DNA from 2 places in the Bradyrhizobium sp. SZCCHNRI3043 genome. Region 2 is predicted to be linked to the other one. Evidence: riboswitches for the same ligand, from Rfam matches in the RefSeq annotation. Region 2 holds a riboswitch; the other holds the start of a gene.
The links. Region 2 has a riboswitch for S-adenosylmethionine ahead of QX124_RS17280 (O-succinylhomoserine sulfhydrylase). Riboswitches for the same ligand answer to the same signal wherever they lie in the genome.
Positions count from the first base shown of each region.

Region 1: linked by a shared signal. The riboswitch ahead of QX124_RS00210 (homoserine O-acetyltransferase) and the one ahead of QX124_RS17280 (O-succinylhomoserine sulfhydrylase) in region 2 are both predicted to bind S-adenosylmethionine.

Region 1 covers NZ_JAUHID010000001.1:39,433-50,193, reverse strand. Annotated here, with positions in the region: gene QX124_RS00240 (BTAD domain-containing putative transcriptional regulator) at 1-238, shown strand, start outside; gene QX124_RS00235 (hypothetical protein) at 430-1,563, shown strand; gene QX124_RS00230 (hypothetical protein) at 1,677-1,907, shown strand; gene QX124_RS00225 (S8 family serine peptidase) at 1,960-4,002, shown strand; gene QX124_RS00220 (GIY-YIG nuclease family protein) at 4,672-5,007, opposite strand; gene metW (methionine biosynthesis protein MetW) at 5,069-5,734, opposite strand; gene QX124_RS00210 (homoserine O-acetyltransferase) at 5,738-6,952, opposite strand; SAM riboswitch at 7,044-7,123, opposite strand; gene QX124_RS00205 (chorismate mutase) at 7,322-8,155, shown strand; gene hisC (histidinol-phosphate transaminase) at 8,193-9,290, shown strand; gene QX124_RS00195 (prephenate/arogenate dehydrogenase family protein) at 9,287-10,222, shown strand; gene QX124_RS00190 (DUF2125 domain-containing protein) at 10,228-10,761, opposite strand, start outside.
Region 2 covers NZ_JAUHID010000007.1:209,767-220,527, reverse strand. Annotated here, with positions in the region: gene QX124_RS17305 (Hsp33 family molecular chaperone) at 1-824, shown strand, start outside; gene apaG (Co2+/Mg2+ efflux protein ApaG) at 1,726-2,118, opposite strand; gene QX124_RS17295 (OpgC domain-containing protein) at 2,442-3,782, shown strand; gene QX124_RS17290 (SGNH/GDSL hydrolase family protein) at 3,782-4,540, shown strand; gene QX124_RS17285 (SGNH/GDSL hydrolase family protein) at 4,554-5,708, shown strand; gene QX124_RS17280 (O-succinylhomoserine sulfhydrylase) at 5,785-6,993, opposite strand; SAM riboswitch at 7,070-7,149, opposite strand; gene QX124_RS17275 (2'-deoxycytidine 5'-triphosphate deaminase) at 7,262-8,368, shown strand; gene QX124_RS17270 (MATE family efflux transporter) at 8,489-9,967, shown strand; gene QX124_RS17265 (SRPBCC family protein) at 9,985-10,386, opposite strand; gene QX124_RS17260 (VOC family protein) at 10,397-10,756, opposite strand.

The sequences.
Region 1 (10,761 bases), on a different contig from region 2:
CGGCCCGGAACATGTGGAGATCGCCAAGACCTTCTCGTTGCGCGTGCTGGCCGCCGATCCGCTGCAGGAGGACGTCCACCGCACCCTGATGCGCTGCTACGCACAGCAGGGTCGCCGCGCCGACGCCCTGCGTCAATATGACTTCTGCCGCACCGTCCTGCGCAAGCAGGTCGGTGCCACACCGGAGAGCGAAACCGAAACCCTGCAACGCGAAATCAGGCGCATGCTTCGCGTCTGACGATCCGCGCGACCCTTGCTCCATGCGTGCCTCACATGATCGATTTTGACGGCACTTTCACGCCCCGCTTGACACTTGCATCACGGCCACACGCGCAACATCGCCCTCGATCGACGTCGCGCAGCAACTACTCCTGATGAGGTCAAGCGGCGCGTCGCTCAGAGGTCAGATAACGAGCGAGGAGGCTCAACATGAGTGGCATGCAGCAATCGACTGAGGACTTTGGTCAACTGAATCCCGAAGGGATCTTCGGCTCCGTTCTCGGCAGGTTCGCCGGACAAGCGATCGGACGCCTGATCGGCGGCAAGACCGGCCGGGACTTCGGCGGCGCCATCGGCGGAATCGCGGGCGGGTTCGCGCCGTTCTCCGTCGGCCCCGGCACCGAGCAGCCGTCGGAGATGGAGTTGCAGGGCTTCTGGAGCGTGCTCAAGAAGATCGGACAGGGTGTCCAGACCGGCCTCAATGTCGGCCACAACCTCGGCATCTTCAGCACCGATCCGCAGGCCGCCGCCGCGGCGCAGCCGACCGACATGGAGCTGCAGGGCTTCTGGAGCGTGCTCAAGAAGATCGGACAGGGCGCCCAGACCGGCCTCAATGTCGGCCACAACCTCGGCATCTTCAGCACCGGTCCGCAAGCCGCTGCGGCGGCGCAGCCGACCGACATGGAGCTGCAGGGCTTCTGGAGCGTGCTCAAGAAGATCGGTCAGGGCGTCCAGACCGGCATCAATGTCGGCCACAACCTCGGCATCTTCAGCACCGGTCCGCAAGCCGCCACCGCCGCGGCGCAGCCGACCGACATGGAACTGCAGGGCTTCTGGAGCGTGCTCAAGAAGATCGGTCAGGGCGTCCAGACCGGCCTCGATGTCGGCCACAACCTCGGCATCTTCAGCACCGGTCCGCAAGCCGCTGCGGCGGCGCAGCCGACCGACATGGAGCTGCAGAGCTTCTGGAGCGTGCTCAAGAAGATCGGCCAGGGCGTCCAGACCGGCCTCGACGTCGGGCACAATCTCGGCATCTTCAGCGCCGGCCAGCCGGGCCAGCAGGCGGCGGCCGCGCAGCCCACCGACATGGAGCTGCAGAGCTTCTGGAGCGTGCTCAAGAAGATCGGACAGGGCGTCCAGACCGGCCTCGACGTCGGCCACAACCTCGGCATCTTCAGCGCCGGCCAGCCGGGCCAGCAGGCCGCGGCGCAGCCGACCGACATGGAGCTGCAGGGCTTCTGGAGCGTGCTCAAGAAGATCGGACAGGGCGCGCAGACCGGCCTCAACATCGGGCACACGCTCGGCATCTTCAGCACCGGCCAGCCCGCCGGCACGATGCACTAGGACGACCGATTGGAAGCAACGACCCGCGACATCGCAACGCGGGTCCAAGAGAGTGAAGCGGTGGGCGCACGAAAAGTCCGCCCACCGCCGACCTGACATGGAGGGAACGACGCATGGCGGATCCGAACTCAGAACAGGAATTCATCGTGCAAGGCGAGCCGGTCAAGTCCGGCCAGCTCGCTGATCACTTGAGCCGCGAGCCCAGCGTGAAACGCGTCGGTCAGGTCGCACCCGACGTCGTCATCCTGTCGATGACGAAGAGCCAGGCCGATCGCCTCCGATCGACTTTCAGCACGATCGTGGTGGAGCCGAACGCTCCGCTGAAACCCTTTGGCGCCGGCTGACTTCAGCAGCGCCTCCCGACGATGTCACGAGCGAGGATGAAGGAGCCCGCAAATGGCCGCACGAAGCAAGCCTGAAATCTCGGATCAGAAGGATGCGGCCGGCACGGCCGTCAACGGCACCGGAGCACAACCCGGAGCGGCGCAGCCGTCAGCCGAGGCCGCTGCCGCACCGCAGGCCGCAGCACGGGTGACCGCCGCATCAGCCCCAGCCGCACAAGGGACCAGCCGCAGCGACGGCGGCACGGCGGCGCCAGCAACGGGTCAACCCGGCGCAACGATCTCGCAACGGCGGGCGCAGTACATCCTGGCACCGCGCCAGCAGATGGGGCTTGGGACCTTCAGCGCCGACTTCATCGTCCAGCAACTGACAAACAGCCCCGACATCGACGTGGTGAAGACAATTCAGCCGCCGCGCCTGCTCGGATTTCAGAGCACCGACCCGGGACAAGCACCGCTCGGCCCGATGGTGCTGGCCCGCATGGCGCCCGACAAGGCCGAATTGCTGAAGGCCCAGGCCGGAGCACGGCTCGCGGTCGAGCGCGATGCGCCGCTCACCTACATGCTCGATCCGACCGTCCCCCAGGTGCCGGCGCCGCACCAGCTTCCCAATCCCGGCGTTCTCATTCCCTTGGCCGACGGGTTCTCGACGACGATCGAAGTGGTCGGCGAGAGCGGCCCGCTGCCGGAGGTGGAAGTGTACGTGTTCGGCAGCGTGTGGCCGGTTCAGGGCGTCACCGACGCCAGCGGCCGCGTCACGCTCAAGATTCAGGGCGAGACGCCCGACACCATCCGCTCGATCCTGATCAAGCCGCGGGTCGATTACTGGACCTTCTGGCTCGATCGTCCGCAACTAACCCCCGACAGCGTGAACCGCATCGCCGCGAAGACGCTCGGCGCCTATCTGCGCGGATTTCCCGGCCAGCAATTGCTGGGTTGGGGCCAGCGCGCGATGGGCCTCGATCGCCTGCCCCTCGCCTATAACGGCGCGGGAGTGAAGATTGCGGTGATCGATTCCGGCGCCGCGCCGACGCATCGCAATCTGCACGGCGTCACGATCGGCAAGAGCATCGTCGGCAATGATCCCGCGAGTTGGACCGTCGATACCATCGGTCACGGCTCGCATTGCGCCGGGATCATCGCCGGCGGACCGATCGGCTCCGGCGGCGGCATTCGCGGCTTCGCTCCGGCGGCCGAAATCCATGTCTGCCGGATCTTCCCGGGCGGCCGGTTCAGCGATCTCGTCTCGGCGCTCGACTACTGCATGGAGAATGGCATCGACGTCGCCAACATGAGTCTGGGCGGCGGCGAGCCGTCGCAGATCATCGAGGAGCGGATCTTGCGGGCCAAGCAGATGGGCCTCGCCTGTATCGTCGCCGCGGGAAACTCGTCGGGGCCGGTCCAGTTTCCGGGCTCGACGCCGCATTGCCTGGCGGTCGCCGCGATGGGCAAATGGGGCGAGTTTCCCGAGGACAGCTTCCACGCCCAGCAGGGATTGGACGGCTTCCGGAGCGCCGACGGATATTTTCCGGCGAAGTTCAGTTGCTTCGGGCCGGAGATCGACGTCTGCGCGCCGGGCGTCGGCATCGTGTCCTCGCTGCCGACGGATGGCTTCGGGGCCTGGGACGGCACCTCGATGGCCACGCCGCACGTCACCGGTCTCGCCGCGCTCGTGCTGGCGCATCATCCCGACTTCAAGGGCCAGTTCGCGACACGCGACGCGCGGCGTGTGGAGCGGCTGTTCCAGATCCTGAAGGAGACATCGACGCCGCTGCAGTTCGGCGATCCCAACCGTTCGGGTGCCGGACTGCCGAACGCGATGCGCGCACTCGGCCTGGAAGCGGGCGTGGCCTCCGCGCCCACGGCCGATCCCTCGCTCGACGTTCTCCGTCGCCTGCTCGGACTGGCGCGCGGCGAGGCGCAGAGCGGCGCGACGTCTCCGACGCTGGTGCCGCAGGCGCCCAATGGCAAGCTCAACGGAGCCGGTTCGGTTGCCAGGGGCCCGGCAACGACGACCAGCGAGTGGTCCAGCCCGGCGGTCGGTGATCCCAGTCCGGCGCAGATCCGCGACATCATGCACAAGGTCGGCTTGCTGTAGATCACGGGGCAAGCCGTAGGAACGGCATCAGACGTTGCACGACGGGCAGTTTGCGCATGAGCCTCATGCACGGACTGCCCGTCGTGTTAGTTTGTCGCACGATCGCGGCTTGCGTCGTCGGCCAAATCAAGCGCAGATTTCCGCCCGTCCCGCCTCACTGCAAGAGGGGCGTATCGCGGTCGTCACGAACGCTGAGGTGGGATGCGGTGGGCGTGTCGGATTGCGCGTGGGGCTTCCTCGCGCGGACGAGCAATTCCGGCACGCACGGTCAAGTCGCGCGGTCCTGATACCCCGATGCTGGTATCCAGCGCGATGCGCGCAAGCGCATTGCGCGACACGGTGGCCAAAAAGCCCGGCGCACCGAGGAGAATGCGAAGCAGCCGTTCAACCATCGCGCAGGGAAGGCCGGGTGTTCCGGCTCGTACCTGTGGTTCCTGCCGCCTGCATTTTTTCCGCAGGCGGGCCATGGGTGCGGCCAGCATCCGGCCTTCCCTGCGCCTCTTCGCTATCGGAGGCGATGCATGACGCATAGCTCGGGCGCAGATGCGCCGCGGGGATGCGCAGCCTTGTCTCAACCGCCATCGGCTCTTTGAAAAGTGAAATCCCGCCACCCCAAGCTCGTCATGGCCGGGCTTGTCCCGGCCATCCACGTCCGTCCTCGTGCGCGCCTCAAGCTGTGATCCTATCGTAGAGATCATCCCAGTCGGGATTGCTCGCAAGGATCAGTCCAACCTTCCAGGCGCGCGACCAATGCTTGATGTTGTGCTCCCGTTGGATCGCGCTCTGAATGTCGTCGAAGACTTTAAAGTACACCAATCGCTTCAAGCGATACCGCCTGGTGAAGCCATCAACCAAGCCGGATCGATGCTGAAAGACACGGCGCACGAGATCGCTGGTCACGCCGACATAGAGCGCACCGTTGGGACGATTAGTCATGAAGTACACGTAGCCGCCCGCCATCTCGCCATACTGCAAGACGTGGATGGCCGGGACAAGCCCGGCCATGACGGCGGAGAGAGCGGGCCGCAAACTTGAACGAGGCGCCCAGCGAATGTCGCCCCTGCCCCTACCGCCCCTTCTCCGCGCGGCTCAGCAGGAACACCCCCTGCTCGCCGAACATGTTCCAGAACCACCAGGGCATGGCGACGCGCAAGGGACGGCCGTAACTATCAAGTGCGACGGCGCGCTCCATCTTGACGCCGATCTCGTCGCAGAGCTGCACGAAGTCCTTGATGGTGCAGAAATGGATGTTCGGCGTGTCGTACCAGGTGAAAGGCAGATTGTCGGTGCGCGGCATGTGGCCGCCGACCAGCAGCTGCAGCCGCAGCCGCCAGAAGCCGAAATTCGGGAAGGTGACGATGGCACGGCGGCCGATGCGCAGGAGATTTTCCAGCACCGTCTTGGGCCGCCGCGTCGCTTGCAAGGTCTGCGACAGGACCACGTAGTCGAACGCATCGTCGGGATAATCGACGAGATCGGTGTCAGCATCGCCCTGCACCACCGCGAGGCCCTTGGCGACACAATGGTTGACGCCCTCGCGCGACAGCTCGATGCCGCGGCCGTCGATGCCGCGGCTCTCGAGCAGCTGCAGCAGGTCACCGTCGCCGCAGCCGATGTCGAGCACCTTGGAGCCGCTCTCGACCATGCCGGCGATCAGGAGATGATCGGGCCGATAGGCCAGCACCTCGCCGCCGGAGAATCCGTTCAGCGGCAGCACACCCTGCATGCTCATGTCTCAGCCTCCCGTCGCGACCTTGAGGCCGCGCGCCTTGCCGGCGGAATCGAGAAAAGCGCTGGCGATCTCGAAGAACTCGGGGACGTCGAGCAGGAACGCGTCGTGCCCCCTGTCGGTCTCGATCTCGGCAAACGACACGCGCGCGCTGGACGCGTTGAGCGCATGAACCAGCGCCCGCGATTCCGAAGTCGGAAACAGCCAGTCGCTGGTGAAGGACACCACGCAGAAGCGGGTCTTGATGCCGCGGAACGCCGCCGCCAGCACGCCATCGTGGTCGCCGGCGATGTCGAAATAGTCCATCGCGCGCGTCAAATAGAGATAGGAGTTGGCATCGAAGCGCTCGACGAAGGACGAGCCCTGATAGCGCAGATAGCTCTCGACCTGGAAATCGGCGTCGAACGAGAACGTCGGCAACTCGCGGTCCTGCATGCGGCGGCCGAACTTGCGATGCAGCGCCGCGTCCGACAGATAGGTGATATGCGCGGCCATCCGTGCCACCGCGAGACCGCGATGCGGATGAACGCCCTTGTCGCCGTAGCGGCCGTGGTCCCAGTCGGGATCGGCCATGACGGCCTGGCGGCCGAGCTCGTGGAAGGCGATGTTCTGCGCCGAGTGCCGCGTGGCACAGGCGATCGCGAGCGTGGCGAACACGCGGTGCGGATAGGCCACCGTCCATTGCAGCGCCTGCATGCCGCCCATCGATCCGCCGACCACGGCGAACAAGGTGTCGATGCCGAGATGGTCGATCAGCATCGCCTGCGCCCGCACCATGTCGGGGATGGTGATGATCGGAAAATTGAGCCCCCAAACCTTGCCGGTCGCCGGGTTCAGCGACGCCGGCCCGGTCGAGCCCATGCAGCCGCCGATCACGTTCGAGCAGATGATGAAATAGCGGCTGGGATCGAGCGGACGGCCGGGGCCGACCAGCGTCTCCCACCAGCCCGGCTTGCCGGTGACCGGATGACGGTTGGCGACGTGCTGGTCGCCGGTCAGCGCGTGGCAGACCAGGACCGCGTTCGATCTGTCGGCGTTGAGCTCGCCATAGGTCTGGTAGGCGATCTGGAACGGCGACAGGTCGACGCCGCAATCGAGCCTGAGCGGCTTGTCGGCACCGAACTGCGCGACCAGCGAGCTCGGATGATCGACCTCGTGCGAGCGCTCTTCGGGCGCAATCGTGCGCAGCGCGGAGGTGGGTTTCGGCGTCAGGCCTGTCATGTCTCTCACCCCGGCCATCCGGCAAGGGCTCCCGAACCACGTGACACATCAGGCCATGAAAAACCCGGCCTGAACTGGGGTTCGGCCGGGATCGATAACGTCCCCGGCCTGTTTAGCGAGTTTTTTAACGTGGCTGCAAGCCGGCCGGCTCAAATGACCACGGAACAGGCAGAAACTAGTCCCGCGGGCGCTCCTCGTCAAGGCAAGCTCGGGTTGACCGCCGATCGGGCGCCCCATGGCTGCAGGTCAGCCAAGCCTAGGCCGCACGAGGTAAACTTGCTGTTGCGCACGTCCCCCGCATCGGAGAGAACGGCATCCGTTCCAGTCCGCCGCGCGTTGACCCGCGGCCTGCGAAGAGTGACCCTGCCCATGTCGACCCCGCCGCCAGCCCCTCCCTCGCTCGCCGATTTGCGCAAGGAGATCGACGCGATCGACGAGCAGGTCCATCAGCTCCTGATGAACAGGGCCGACATCATCGACCGGCTGATCAAGGTCAAGAAGACCCAGGAGGTCGGCTCGGCGTTCCGCCCGGCGCGAGAGGCCGACATGATGCGGCGCCTGGTGCAGCGCCATCGCGGCATCCTGCCGCTCGACACCGTCGAGGGCATCTGGCGCGTGATCGTCTCGACGTTCACTTACGTGCAGGCGCCGTTCTCGGTTCACGCCGACGTGTCGGTCGGCGAATCCGCGATGCGCGATTCCGCCAGGTTCCATTTCGGCTTCGTGGTGCCTTATGTCGCCCATTTCAGCGCCCAGGCCGCCGTCGAAGCCGTGGCGCGCTCGAAGGGCGATCTCGCGCTGGTGTCGACGACCTCGGGGCATACGCCGTGGTGGATCACGCTGGAGCCCGCGGGCGCGCCGAAGATCATCGCGCGGATGCCGTTCATCGAGCGGGCCGACCATCCGGCGGCGCTGCCGGTGTTCGCGATCTCGCGCGTCGCGGACGACGCGCTGGTGCTGGAGGTCGAGACCTGGAGCATCCGCGTCTCCGGCTGGAATGCGCAGGTGTCCCGCGCGCTGTCGCCGCTCGCCGACGTCATCGCGGTGCCCGATACCGCCTTCGACGGCGCCGCGCTGTTGGTGTCGATCGAGTCGCCGTCGAACCTCGACAAGATCAAGGCTGCCCTGATCGCGGCGGGCGCCTCGGTGCGCTCGACGGCCCTCGTCGGCGGCCATGCGAAACGCTATACGGTTCCCAGCTGAGACGCCCCGCGCCAGTGATGATTTTCCGGAGTTGACGATGAACCGCCCCGTGCCGAATCCCGGCATCCTCGACATTGCGCCCTACACGCCGGGCAAGAGCCCGAAGCCCGAGCCGGGCCGCAAGGTGTTCAAGCTGTCGGCGAACGAGACTCCGTTCGGTCCTTCACCCAAGGCGATCGACGCCTTCAAGAGCGCGGCCACGCATCTGGAGGATTATCCGGAAGGCACCTCGCGGGTGCTGCGCGAGGCGATCGGCCGCACCTATGGCCTCGATCCCGGCCGCATCGTCTGCGGCGCCGGCTCCGACGAGATCCTGAATCTGCTGGCACACACCTTTCTCGGGCAAGGCGACGAGGCGATCTCCACCGCGCACGGCTTCCTGGTCTATCCGATCGCGACCATGGCCTGCGGCGCCAAGAACGTGGTTGTCGCGGAGACGGAGTATCGCACCGACGTCGACGCGATCCTGGCCGCGGTGACGCCGCGCACCAAGCTCGTGTGGCTCGCCAATCCGAACAACCCGACCGGCACCTACATCCCGTTCGACGAGGTCAAGCGGCTGCGCGCCGGCCTTCCCTCGCATGTCGTGCTGGTGCTCGACGCCGCCTATGCCGACTACGTCTCGCGCAACGATTATGAGTTCGGGATCGAGCTGGTCGCCACGACCGAGAACACCGTCGTCACCCACACCTTTTCCAAGATCCACGGCCTCGCGGCGCTCCGCGTCGGCTGGATGTTCGGCCCGGCGCACATCGTCGATGCCATCAACCGCATCCGCGGGCCGTTCAACGTCTCCTCGCCCGCGATGCTCGCTGCGGTCGCCGCGATCGAGGACACCGCGCATCAGCAGATGTCGAAGGCACACACCGAGACCTGGCGCAACTGGCTCACTGAGGAGATCGGCAAGCTCGGGCTGAAAGTGACGCCGAGCGTCACCAACTTCATCCTGATCCACTTCCCGACCGACAAGGGCCGCACCGCGGTCGAGGCCGACGAATTCCTGACACGGCGCGGCCTTGTGCTGCGCGCGCTCGCCAACTACAAGCTGCCGAATGCGCTGCGCATGACGATCGGCACCGAGGAGGCCAATCGTCTGGTCGTCGAGGCTCTCAGCGAATTCATGAGGGCGAAGTGAGCGTCGCGGGACGGTTCGAACGCATCGCGCTGATCGGCTTCGGCCTGATCGGCGGCTCGATCGCGCGCGCGGCGCGGCTGCAAGGCATGGCCGGCGAAATCGTCACCACGGCGCGTTCGGACAAGACCCGCGCCCGCGTGACCGAGCTCGGCATCGTCGACCGCGTCGTTGCGAGCAATGCGGAGGCGGTCAAGGATGCCGACCTCGTCATCCTCTGCATTCCCGTCGGCGCGTGCGGTCCCGTGGCCGAAGAGATCGCGCCGCATCTGAAGCCCGGCGCCATCGTCTCCGACGTCGGCTCCGTGAAGGGCGCCATCGTTCGCGACATGGCGCCGCACCTGCCGGCGCATGTTCATTTCGTACCGGCCCATCCGGTCGCCGGCACCGAGAATTCGGGACCGGACTCCGGCTTCGCCGAGCTGTTCATCAACCGCTGGTGCATCCTGACGCCACCCGACGGTGTAGATGCCGGCGCGATCGATCGTCTCCGTGCGTTCTGGGCCGCGCTTGGCGCCAAGGTCGAGATCATGACGCCGGATCATCATGACCGCGTGCTCGCGATCACCAGCCACCTGCCGCATCTGATCGCCTACACCATCGTCGGCACCGCCGACGAGCTGGCGCAGGTCACGGAGTCCGAGGTGATCAAGTTCTCCGCCGGCGGCTTTCGCGATTTCACCCGCATCGCCGCCTCCGACCCGACGATGTGGCGCGACATCTTCCTGAGCAACAAGGATGCCGTGCTCGACATGCTCGGCACCTTCACCGAGGACCTCTCCAAGCTGACGCGGGCGATCCGCCGCGGCGACGGCGATGCGCTGTTCGATCACTTCACCCGCACCCGTGCGATCCGCCGCGGCATCGTCGATATCGGCCAGGATTCGGCGGCGCCGGACTTCGGCCGACCGCTGCCGCAGTTGAAGAAGCCCTGAAGGCTTCAGAACAGCGGCGGGACGCGGGCGACCTTGAACGGACCGAGCACCACGACGCCATCGGCGAAGCGCAACGGGAAGGTCCGCGCCTTGCGCCCTTCGAGGGTGGCCTCCTTGCCGAGCGCATTGATGCCGAGCGCGACGCCGACATTGGCGTTCTGCTTGACAACCTTGCCGAGGCCGGGAATCGCGCGGTCGAGCGCACCGAGCAGGTTGTTGACGTCCTGCGACTTCACACCGGGCGCCACACGATCGAGCGTCCCCTGCGGCACGCCGTTTTCGAGCATCTTGTCGAGGCCGAGCGCCGGAATGACCTTTTCGATCCCGGCGACCGTCATCTGCACTTCGCCATCGATCCCGCCATTGGCGGTCAAGCTCAGCGTGCCCGCGGCGACCGCGAGCAATTCGCCCTGCTGGATGCGCGACTGGACGATCTCGACATGACCGCCCGCCGCCTGGATCTCGCGAAACCGCTCCGGCCAGGGTTTGGGCCTGAAGTCCTTGAGACCCGTGACGCGGGCCTGGACGTCGGTATTGAA
Region 2 (10,761 bases):
GCAAGCTGCTCGGCGAGGCCATCGTGCTGACGACCTTGCTCGGCTCCTCGCTGAAATTCGACGGCCGCTTCATCCTGCAGACCCAGACCGACGGGCCGGTGTCATTCCTGGTGGTCGACTTCCAGGCGCCCGACCGGCTGCGCGCTTACGCACGCTATGACGAGGCGCGACTGCAAGAGCTGAAGGATTCGGCCAAGGACTCCGGCGGCCTGCTCGGCAAGGGCCATCTGGCAATGACCATCGATCAGGGCGCCGACATGAGCCGCTACCAGGGCCTCGTCGCGCTTACCGGCGGCAGTCTGGAGGAGGCCGCGCATGAATACTTCCTGCGCTCCGAGCAGATCCCGACCCGTGTGCGCCTCGCCGTCGGCGAGGAGTGGAGCGGCGGCAAGCACCGCTGGCGCGCCGGCGGCCTGCTGACGCAGTTCCTGCCCCAGGCGCCCGAGCGCCTGCGCCAGGCCGATCTGCATCCCGGCGATGCGCCCGAGGGCACCGAGCTGCATGCGGTCGAGGAAGACGAGGCCTGGATCGAGGGCCAATCGCTTGTCGCGACGGTCGAGGATATCGAGCTGATCGACCCGGCGCTGTCCGGCGAGCGGCTGCTGTATCGTCTGTTTCACGAGCGCGGCGTCCGCGTGTTCGACACCGTGCCGCTGCAGGCGCGCTGCTCCTGCTCGCGCGATGCGGTCGCCAACATGCTGAAGAGCTTCTCGCCCCAGGACCGCGCCGACATGGTGCAGGACGACAAGGTCGTCGTCACCTGCGAGTTCTGCTCCTCGGTCTATCAGTTCACGCCGCATGAAGCCGGCGTGACGGAGAATTGACTCTGTTGCGCTCGCTCCGCGCATCGTAGCGATCGTGGTCGAGCGACAGCCCTCCGTACGTCATCGCGAGCGCGTCGTCGCTTCGCTCCTCGCGATGACGCTCGATAGGCTGCGTCGCGCGGCGTCGGAGAGAATGTCGGGAGTTCGTGTGCGCCGGCGATTTCGATTAGTTCGTTGTTGAAAATCGGTTTTCTCGCTGATCGACGCCACATCCTTGCCCGTCGCGTTGATTGGTCGCAGCAACAAACAACTTGTGCCGTCGGGCAAATCACTGGCACATTTCCGCGCATCCTGTTGCCGCATGAGGGGCGTTTCGCGACCGTCACGGACCGTTGGCAGTGGGAGGCGATGGGCGTGTGTTGCCGCAGCGCAGTTCAGTCTGCGCGGACGAACGGCGATCCACGCACGGTCAAGTCGCGCGGTCCTGATATCCCGATGCTGATATCAACTCACGTTGAGGCTTCGCTTCGCGTGGGGATGGCGGCCAGAAAGCCCGGCGCGCCAGGGAGAACGCGAAGCAGCCGTTAAAACCAGTCGCGCAGGGAGGGCCGGGTCGTTCCGGCTGAACCTGTGGTACCTGCCGCCTGCATTTTTTTCTGCAGGCGGGCCGCAGGCCTCAGCCGAGGCCTGGCCTTCCCTGCGCCCTCTATTTGCAGAGGGCGGATGAATGGGCAAAGCTCGGACGCGAGGTGCGTCGCGAGAGCGATGACGTGCGGCGTGAGTACAGGATCCATCGTATTGCACGTCGTCCGCTGGCGCGTTGTCGGAAGCTTGCCGGGACGACAGCGGGCCAAACATCGGCAGGCGAGGCGAGCCGCAAGGACAAGGTGTTGAACGTCGAGAGCAGCACAAGAGACAGCGAGCGGACGACTGGGGGCAGTCGAACTGCATGCCTTCTCAGCTAATTCAACACCCGCTTGCCGTCGGGGCTGTCGAGCGAGAAGGCCGGCACGGCGATGTCGAAGTGCTCACCGCTCTCGCTCTCCATCTGGTACGAGCCGGCCATGAAGCCGGACGCGGTGGTGAGCGGGACGCCGGAGGTGTATTCGAAGCGCTCGCCTGGCGCGAGCACCGGCTGCTCGCCGACCACGCCCTCGCCGCGGACCTCCTGCTGCCGGCCGATCCCATCGGTGATGATCCAATGCCGGCTGCGCAGCCGCACCGTCTCCTCCCCGCTGTTGGTGATGACGACGGTATAGGACCAGAACCAGCGGCCATCGGCCACCGACGACTTCTCAGGCAGGAAGTTCGGTTCGACGGTCACTTCGATGTGGCGAGTCACGGCGCGATACATGGTGGCATTGTAGCGGAAACCAGCGCCGGAACCAATCGGGACGCCATCGTGCTTTCAACACAGTTCCGCATTATGGCACCAGAATCGCGGACTCTGTCGCCCGTATGCGCGATCCGTTCCTTGGGCTCGGATCGGGCGCGGCCGGCAGCACCCTGGCGGTGATCGCCCTGTCCTGCGTCGTGCGATCGCCACCAGCCGTCCGCCAAGGTCGAAAAACTGGGCACGGCCCAGCTGATAAGTCCTTCATCGCTTGCGCGAAAACTGCGCAGCCCTACATTTCCCCTGCCGGGCCTCGAGGGCTGGCAGCTTTGACGCGGTGCCTGATGACGTCGATTGTCGATCGCCTTGCCGGACCGTCCGCCCCCGCAGCCAGCGCCGCACCCGCGCCGGCCACGGAGACTGCCGCTGCGGCGAGCGCGGCTGCACCTGCGGTTGCATCTGCATCTGCCGTCGCGGCTGCGCCGGCCGTCAGCGCTGCACCCGCCATCACCGCCGTCCCTGCGATCACCTTCCCGGCGGTCGGCGAGCGCGAACTGCGGCTCGACCTGTTTCGCGGGCTGGCGCTATGGCTGATCTTCATCGACCATCTGCCGCCGAACCTGCTGACGTGGTTCACGCTCCGCAACTACGGCTTCTCCGACGCCACCGAGATCTTCATCTTCATCTCAGGCTACACGGCGGCGTTCGTCTACGGCCGGGCGATGCAGGATGCCGGTTTCATCGTCGCAACCGCGCGCATCCTGCGCCGCGTCTGGCAGATCTACGTCGCCCACGTCTTCCTGTTCACGATCTTCCTCGCCGAGATCTCCTACGTCGCGACCAGCTTCGAGAACCCGCTCTACACCGAAGAGATGGGAATCATGGATTTTCTCAAGCAGCCGGACGTGACCATCGTGCAGGCGCTGATCCTGCGCTTCCGCCCCGTCAATATGGACGTGCTGCCGCTCTACATCGTGCTGATGTTGTTCCTGCCGTTGATCCTGTGGCTGATGCGTTGGCGGCCCGACGTGACGCTAGGCCTATCCGTCATCCTCTATGCCGTGACCTGGGAGCTCGATCTCTATCTGACGGCCTATCCCAACGGCTTCTGGGCCTTCAATCCGTTCGCCTGGCAATTGCTGTTCGTGTTCGGCGCCTGGTGCGCGCTCGGCGGCGCGCGGCGCATGTCGCGCATCATCAACTCGCCGATCACGCTCGGGCTCTGCGTCGCCTATCTGGTCGCGGCCTTCTGTGTGACCCTGACCTGGTACATTCCGCAGCTCGGCCATCTGATGCCGCGCCGAATCGAGCAGTGGATGTATCCGATCGACAAGACCGACCTTGACGTGTTGCGTTTCGCTCATTTTCTCGCACTCGCAGCACTCACCGTGCACTATTTGCGCAAGGATTGGCCGCTCTTGAAGTCGCCGTGGCTGCGTCCGCTGATTGTCTGTGGGCAACACTCGCTCGAGATCTTCTGTCTCGGCGTGTTTCTGGCGTTTGCGGGCCACTTCGTCCTTGCCGAAGTGTCCGGCGGCGCCATGATGCACGCGGTGATCAGCCTTTGCGGCATCCTCATCATGTGGGGGGTGGCGTCGTTGATTTCGTGGTACAAGCGTGAGGCCGATAAGGGCGCGACGCGAAAAGGTGCGCGCAGCAACGCCGATCTGGCGGGAGGGGGCTGATGAAGTCCGTCTCGTGGTTAAGGTTTGGTATCGCAGTGCTGGCTGTTTCGCTGGCGGCCTCTGCGCGCGCGGAAGAGGCGCCGCAGAACTGCGAGGTGCCGGCCTACCTGCTGACCACCGAGAGCCCGCTTCCGAAGGTTGCAGACGCCGTCAAGAACGGCCGCACGCTGGATATTCTCGTCGTCGGAAGCAGGTCATCCTCCATTGTCAGCACCTCCGACGCCAATGCCTACCCCGCCCGTCTGCAGGCTGCGTTGAAGGACAAGCTGCCAACCGTCGCCGTCAATCTCAGCATCGAGCTGCAGCCCAAGAAGACGGCCGAGGAGGTCGCGGGCAATCTCGTTAAACTGGTGGAAGGAAAAAAGCCTAATTTGGTCATCTGGCAGACCGGCACGGTCGACGCCATGCGGTCGATCGATCCTGATGAGTTCCGGCAGGCGGTCGACGACGGTGTGGCGACGCTGCAGAAAGCGGGAGCTGACGTCGTCTTGATGAACCTGCAATACAGTCCGCGGACGGAGACATTGATCTCCGTGCCGCCCTATGTCGACAACATGCGTGTGGTGGCGCAGCACCGGGACATTCCGCTGTTCGATCGGTTTGCCATCATGCGGCAATGGAACGAGCAGGGCGATTTCGACCTGTTCAATCCGACGCACGGAGTCGAGCTGGCCAAGCAGGTTCATGACTGCCTCGGCCGGGCGCTGTCGAAGTTCATCATCGACGCGGCGCATATCGGGCCGGCGCAGCAGAACTAGGGTTATGTCGTTCATGACGTCGAATGAGTGTCACCGCGTCTCCGGGACATGGGAGAAGCTTTCGGCCGTTGCGGTCATTGCCATCGCCCTCGCGCTGAGCCCGCAGAAGCTACGGGCGCAGAGCGCAGCGCCGGCTGCGCCCGCCGCGCTTTCCGATGTGGAGAGCTCCGATCCAAAGGCTCCGCTGATCAGCGGGCGACCGAGCATCGGTCACGTCACGGTGGCGCAGGCGAGCGATCAGGTGCCCGGGCCGATCGCCGTGGCGCGCCCGGCGGCCACAACCTCGCCGCCTGCGGCGACGACCGCGCCGGCCATGACCGATGCACAGCCGCCGGCTGCAGCCGGGCAGGCCGTCGTGGCGGCGCCGCCGTCGCGCAGCATCACCGAGCGGGCGATCGACAAGGTCAAGCAGGTCGCGAAGTCGGCCACCGACATCTTCAACCGCGTGCCGTGCCTGACGCCGAAGGGCGTCGCCAAGAAGAATTTCATTTCGCTGCCGCACGTCGCCAACAAGCTCGCCTCCGGCCTGCCGGTCGTCATCGTCGCCTTCGGCTCGTCGTCGACGCAGGGCTATGGCGCGAGCGCGCCGGACTACACCTATCCGAATCGGCTCGCCGCGCAGCTGCGCCGGCAATATCCGATGGTCGACATCAGCGTCATCAATGCCGGCGTCGGCGGCGAGGATGCGCCGGAGATGATGAAGCGGCTGGAGACGTCGGTAATCGACCGGCATCCGGATCTCGTGATCTGGCAGGTCGGCACCAATGCGGTGCTGCGCGATCTCGATCCCGCCGAGACCGCCAAGCTGGTCGATGACGGCGTCGCCAAGATCCAGGCGGCGGCCTCCGATGTCGTGCTGGTCGACCTGCAATATTCGCCGCGCGTCAACGAGCGCTCGGAGAACGCCAGCCGCATGAACAAGCTGCTCGGGCGTATCGCCGAGCTGCATCACGCCGGCATCTTCCCGCGTTTCGAGGTGATGCGCGACTGGCACGAGCGGCAGGCGATCCCGATCAACGAGTTCGTGATCTCGGACGGTCTGCACATGAGCGATTGGGGCTACGCCTGCTTCGCCCAGCTGCTCGGCGACGACATCATCCGCTCGGTCGGCCAGGTCAAGCTCGGCATCAACACGCCGGCCAATGTGCTGACCTATCGGCCGATGTGACGAGGGCGAGTAGGGAATAGCGAGTAGCGAATAGGGAATGAGATCATTCTATTCGCTACTCTCTATTCGCCATTCGCTACGCCGCCGCCAAGGCTGCGTCGAGATCCTCGATCAGATCGTCGGCATGCTCGAGCCCGGCGGAGAAGCGGATGAAGCCCTCGCTGATGCCGAGCTCGGCGCGTGCCTCCGGCGTCAGCCGCTGATGCGTCGTCGTCGCCGGATGCGTGACCAGCGTCTTGGCGTCGCCGAGATTGTTGGAGATGCGCGCGAGCTTCAAGCCGTTGAGCGTGCGGAAGGCGCCGGCCTTGCCGCCCTTCACCTCGAAGCCGACCAGCGTCGAGCCGGCGCGCATCTGCTTGCGCACGGTCGCCGCCTGCGGATGGTCCTCGCGACCGGGATAGATCAGCCGCGAGATCTTCGGATGCGCCGCGAGAAAGTCGGCCACCTTCGCCGCCGTCTCGGTCTGCGCGCGCACGCGCACCGCCAAGGTCTCCAGGCCCTTGAGCAGGACCCAGGCGTTGAACGGCGAGATCGACGGACCGGTCTGGCGCATGAAATTGTGGATGTGCTCGGCGATGAACGCCTCCGACGACAGGATCACGCCGCCGAGGCAGCGGCCCTGGCCATCGATGTGCTTGGTCGCGGAGTACACCACGACGTCGGCGCCGAGCGCGAGCGGGCTCTGCCAGATCGGGGTCGCGAACACGTTGTCGACGATCAGCCGCGCGCCATGGGCGTGCGCGATCGCGGCGATCGCGGGAATGTCCATCACGTCGAGCGTCGGATTGGTCGGGCTCTCCAGGAAGAACGACTTGGTGTTCGGCCTGACCGCCTTCTGCCATTGCTCGAGGTCGAGCCCATCGACCAGGGTCGATTCGATGCCGTAGCGCGGCAAGAGATCTTCGACGACGTAGCGGCACGAGCCGAACAGCGCCTTGGCGGCGACGACGTGATCGCCGGCACGGAGGGGAGCGAGGATCGCCGTGGTGACTGCGGCCATGCCGGTTGCGGCCGAGCGGCAGGCCTCGGCGCCCTCGAGCTCGATCATGCGGCGCTCGAACATCGCCGTGGTCGGGTTGGAGAAGCGCGAATAGATGAAGCCGGGATCCTCGCCCTTGAAGCGCGCCTCGCACTCCTCGGCGGTGGCGTAGACGAAGCCTTGCGTCAGATAGAGCGCCTCGGCGGTCTCGCCGAATTCGGAACGCAAGGTGCCGGAATGCACCAGACGGGTTTCAGGACGATAGCGGGCGAACGACGCCGGGGCCTTCGCGGGGGACTTCGACATGTGACCTCCATCGTGACCACCGCCTCCAGCGATGGGCACAAAAAAACCGGCCTGGGAAAACTCCTCACGGCCGGGATCACAATCGTCCCCGGCCTGTTTAGCGACTTATTTAACGTGGCTGCAAGCCGGCCGGCTCAAATCACCACGGGATAAGTCGTGCTCATAGTCGCAACCGGCCTTTCCGTCAAGCCAGCCATCGGATAACCGGTAAAAAGACCCTATATAGGCTCGATAAGCCGCCGTTCCGGCGCCTGCAAAGGATCAGGTCTTGCCGTTTTCGCTCAGCCCCGACGCCCACGGCATCCTCCCCGATCGCATGATCGTGGCGATGGCGGAGGCTGGCCTGATCATCCCCGCATACGATTTTGTCGAAAGCCAGATCCAGCCGGCGAGCCTGGACCTGCGGCTCGGCGACATCGCCTATCGCGTGCGGGCAAGCTTTCTGCCCGGGCCGGGCGCGACGGTCGCCGAGCGTATCGACGAGTTGAAGCTGCACGAATTCGCGCTCGCCGACGGCGCAGTGCTGGAGACCAACTGCGTCTACATCGTGCCGCTCTTGGAGAGTCTCGCGCTGCCGAAGGACATCGTCGCGGCCGCCAATCCGAAGAGCTCGACCGGGCGGCTCGACGTGTTCACCCGCGTGATCGCCGACGGCACGCGACGATTCGACATGATCGGAGCCGGCTATCACGGTCCGCTCTACGCCGAGATCAGCCCGAAGACGTTTCCCGTTTTGCTGCGCGAAGGCTCGCGCCTGTCCCAGGTCCGCTTCCGCTACCGCGACGCGGTTCTGTCGGAGGACGAACTGATCGCGCTGCATCAGGCCGAGCGGCTGGTGGATCGCGATGATGCGGATCTCGTCGGCGGCGTCGCTCTTTCCGTCGACCTGTCCGGCAGCAATGCCAACGGCTATGTGGGCTATCGCGCCAAGCGCCATACCGGCGTCGTCGACGTCGACCGCCGCGCCGGCTATGCCGTGGAGGAGTTCTGGGAGCCGATCAAGGCGCGCCCCGACGGCAGCCTCATTCTCGATCCCGGCGAGTTCTACATCCTGGCTTCGAAGGAGGCCGTGCAGGTGCCGCCGGACTACGCCGCCGAGATGGTGCCGTTCGATCCGCTCGTGGGCGAATTCCGTGTCCACTATGCCGGCTTCTTCGATCCCGGCTTCGGCTATGCCGGCGCCGGCGGGCAGGGCTCGCGCGCGGTGCTTGAGGTGCGCTCGCGCGAGGTGCCGTTCATCCTCGAGCACGGTCAGATCGTCGGCCGCCTCGTCTATGAGAAGATGCTGGCCCGGCCGAACGCGATGTATGGCAGCCGCATCGGCTCCAACTACCAGGCCCAGGGCCTGAAGCTCTCCAAGCACTTCCGCCTCTAGGCCCGGCTGCGCGCTGACCGCGCACCCCCAATGCGCCCGCTGCACGGGGCGCGGCCCGGCGGTGTGCTAGGAGGAACGACAAAGGTCCCGCCAGATGGCGCGGCCAAACGGGGAGCGAGCATGTCCGAGATCGGCTTGGCCGACAGTCCGGTCGGCGAGGGGCGTACGTTGCCGCCCATCGCGAAGCCGGTTCGGAATGCGCTCGTCGACGGACCCATTCTGCGCACCCTGCTGTCGCTGGCCTGGCCGAACATCATCGCGAACTCGGCCGGCACCTGCGTCGTCATCGCGGAGACCTCCTATATCGGCCGGCTCGGTATCGAGGCGCTGGCGGCGATGGCACTGGTGTTCCCGCTGGTGATCCTGACCATGACGATGTCCGGCGGCGCCATGGGCGGCGGCGTGGCCTCGGCGATCGCGCGGGCGCTCGGCGCCGGCGACACCGAACGGGCCTCGACCCTCGCCACGCACGCGCTGCTGATTGCGCTGTTGTTCGGCGCGACCTTCATGGTCGGCATGCTGGTGTTCGGTCCCGCTTTGCTGGAGGTGCTCGGCGGCCGCGGCGCGGTGCTGAGCCATGCCACGGCCTATCTGCAGATCTTCTTCGGCGGCGCCATCCTGCCCTGGCTGATGAACTCGATGGCCGGCATCCTGCGCGGCACCGGCAACATGAAGCTGCCGTCGTTCATGATCCTCAGTTCGGCGCTGCTGCAGATCGTATTGGGCGGCACGCTCAGCCTGGTCCTCGGGCTCGGCATGCGCGGCGTCGCCGCCGGCGCGCTGCTGGCGTTCTGCGTCAGCATCTCGGTGATGGGCTGGTATCTGTTCTCCGGCCGCGCGCGCGTCCGGCCGAAGCTGCGGGGCCTCAAGATCAGCCGTGCGATGTTCGCCGACATCCTCAAGGTCGGCGCCATCGCCTGCTTCTCGCCGCTGCAATCCGTGCTGTCGATCGCGATCTTCACGCACATGCTGGCATCGTTCGGCACCGCCGTGCTGGCCGGCTACGGCATCGGCGCACGGCTCGAATTCATGGTGACCACTGTCGCGTTCTCCGTCGGCATGGCCTCGGTGCCGATGGTCGGCATGGCGATCGGTGCGGAGAGAATCGCGCGCGCCCGCCGGATCGCCTGGACGGCGGGACTGGTCTCTTTCGCGTCGGTGGGTGCGCTGTCGACGCTGATCGCGATCGTCCCGCAATTGTGGGTCGACATCTTCACCCAGGACGAGAGCGCGCGCAGCGCCGGCCGGCACTATCTTCAGGTCGCAGCGCCGATGTATGCCTTCATCGGCCTGGCGATCTCGATGTATTTCTCCTCGCAGGGCGCCGCCAGGGTGCTCGGTCCGGTGCTGGCGCAGACGGTGCGGCTCGTCTTCATCGCTGCGGGTGGCAGCTATCTGCTGAGCCGTGCCGCGACCGAGGGTGACTTCTTCATGCTGGCGGCGTCCTCGATGGTCCTGCTCGGGGTGCTGACGCTCGCCAGCGTCATGCTCACCCGCTGGGGTCCGAAGCCGGCCGCGGTGCTGGAGCTGCGCCCGGCCGTGCTGGCGGTCGAGCTCGGGTCGGGTTCACAGATCCCGCCGTCTCCACGTGTCGGCTGAACGGCTGCGCGGCTCGTCTAGGGACGCAGCCTGCCCAGGGCGTCCTGCATCGCGCGCGCGCCGAACTCCATCTGCTGCTCGATATAGGGCGCGATGGCGTCTGGCAGCACGTCGGTGATCCAGAGCATCCGGCAGCGCTGCTCGCCGTCGGGGATGATCTGCACGGACGCGTTGTGATGCGTCACGCGCTCGCTCTCGATCGTGTAGACCAGACGCTGCTGCGCCTCGTCGCAACTGACGAGGCGTTCGCGCACCACATTGCCGTTGGCGAAGGTCACGATTCGGACGTCGCCGTCGAGCTGGCAATCGACGACGAAGCCGGGCGCCAGCCGGGTATGAACGGCGCCGAAGTCGCGCACGGCGTCCCAGACGGCGGCCGCGGAGGCTGCGATCGGGGTGTCCTTCTGAATCGATGCCATGGCCGGGACCTCACGGACACACGGCTTCGATGTTGTTGCCGTCGGGATCGATCAGGAAGGCGGCGTAGTAGGTCGGACTGTAGTCCGCGCGCGGCCCGGCGGCGCCATTGTCGCTGCCGCCGGCCTTCAGCCCCTCGCTGTGGAATCTGGCGACCGCCGCGTGGTCCCGGGCGCGGAACGCGATATGGGCGGCGCCTTTACTGGCGCCCTTGTCGAGATACAGCCACAGGGCCGGCTCCCCCTTCGGGCCGATGCCCGCCGACGCCTCGTCCTTGGAGCAGAGGATGTGGCCGAGCGGCGCCAGCGCCGATGTGTAGAAGCGGACGCTCGCGTCCAGATTGCCGACCTTGAGGCCGATATGATCGTACATCGATG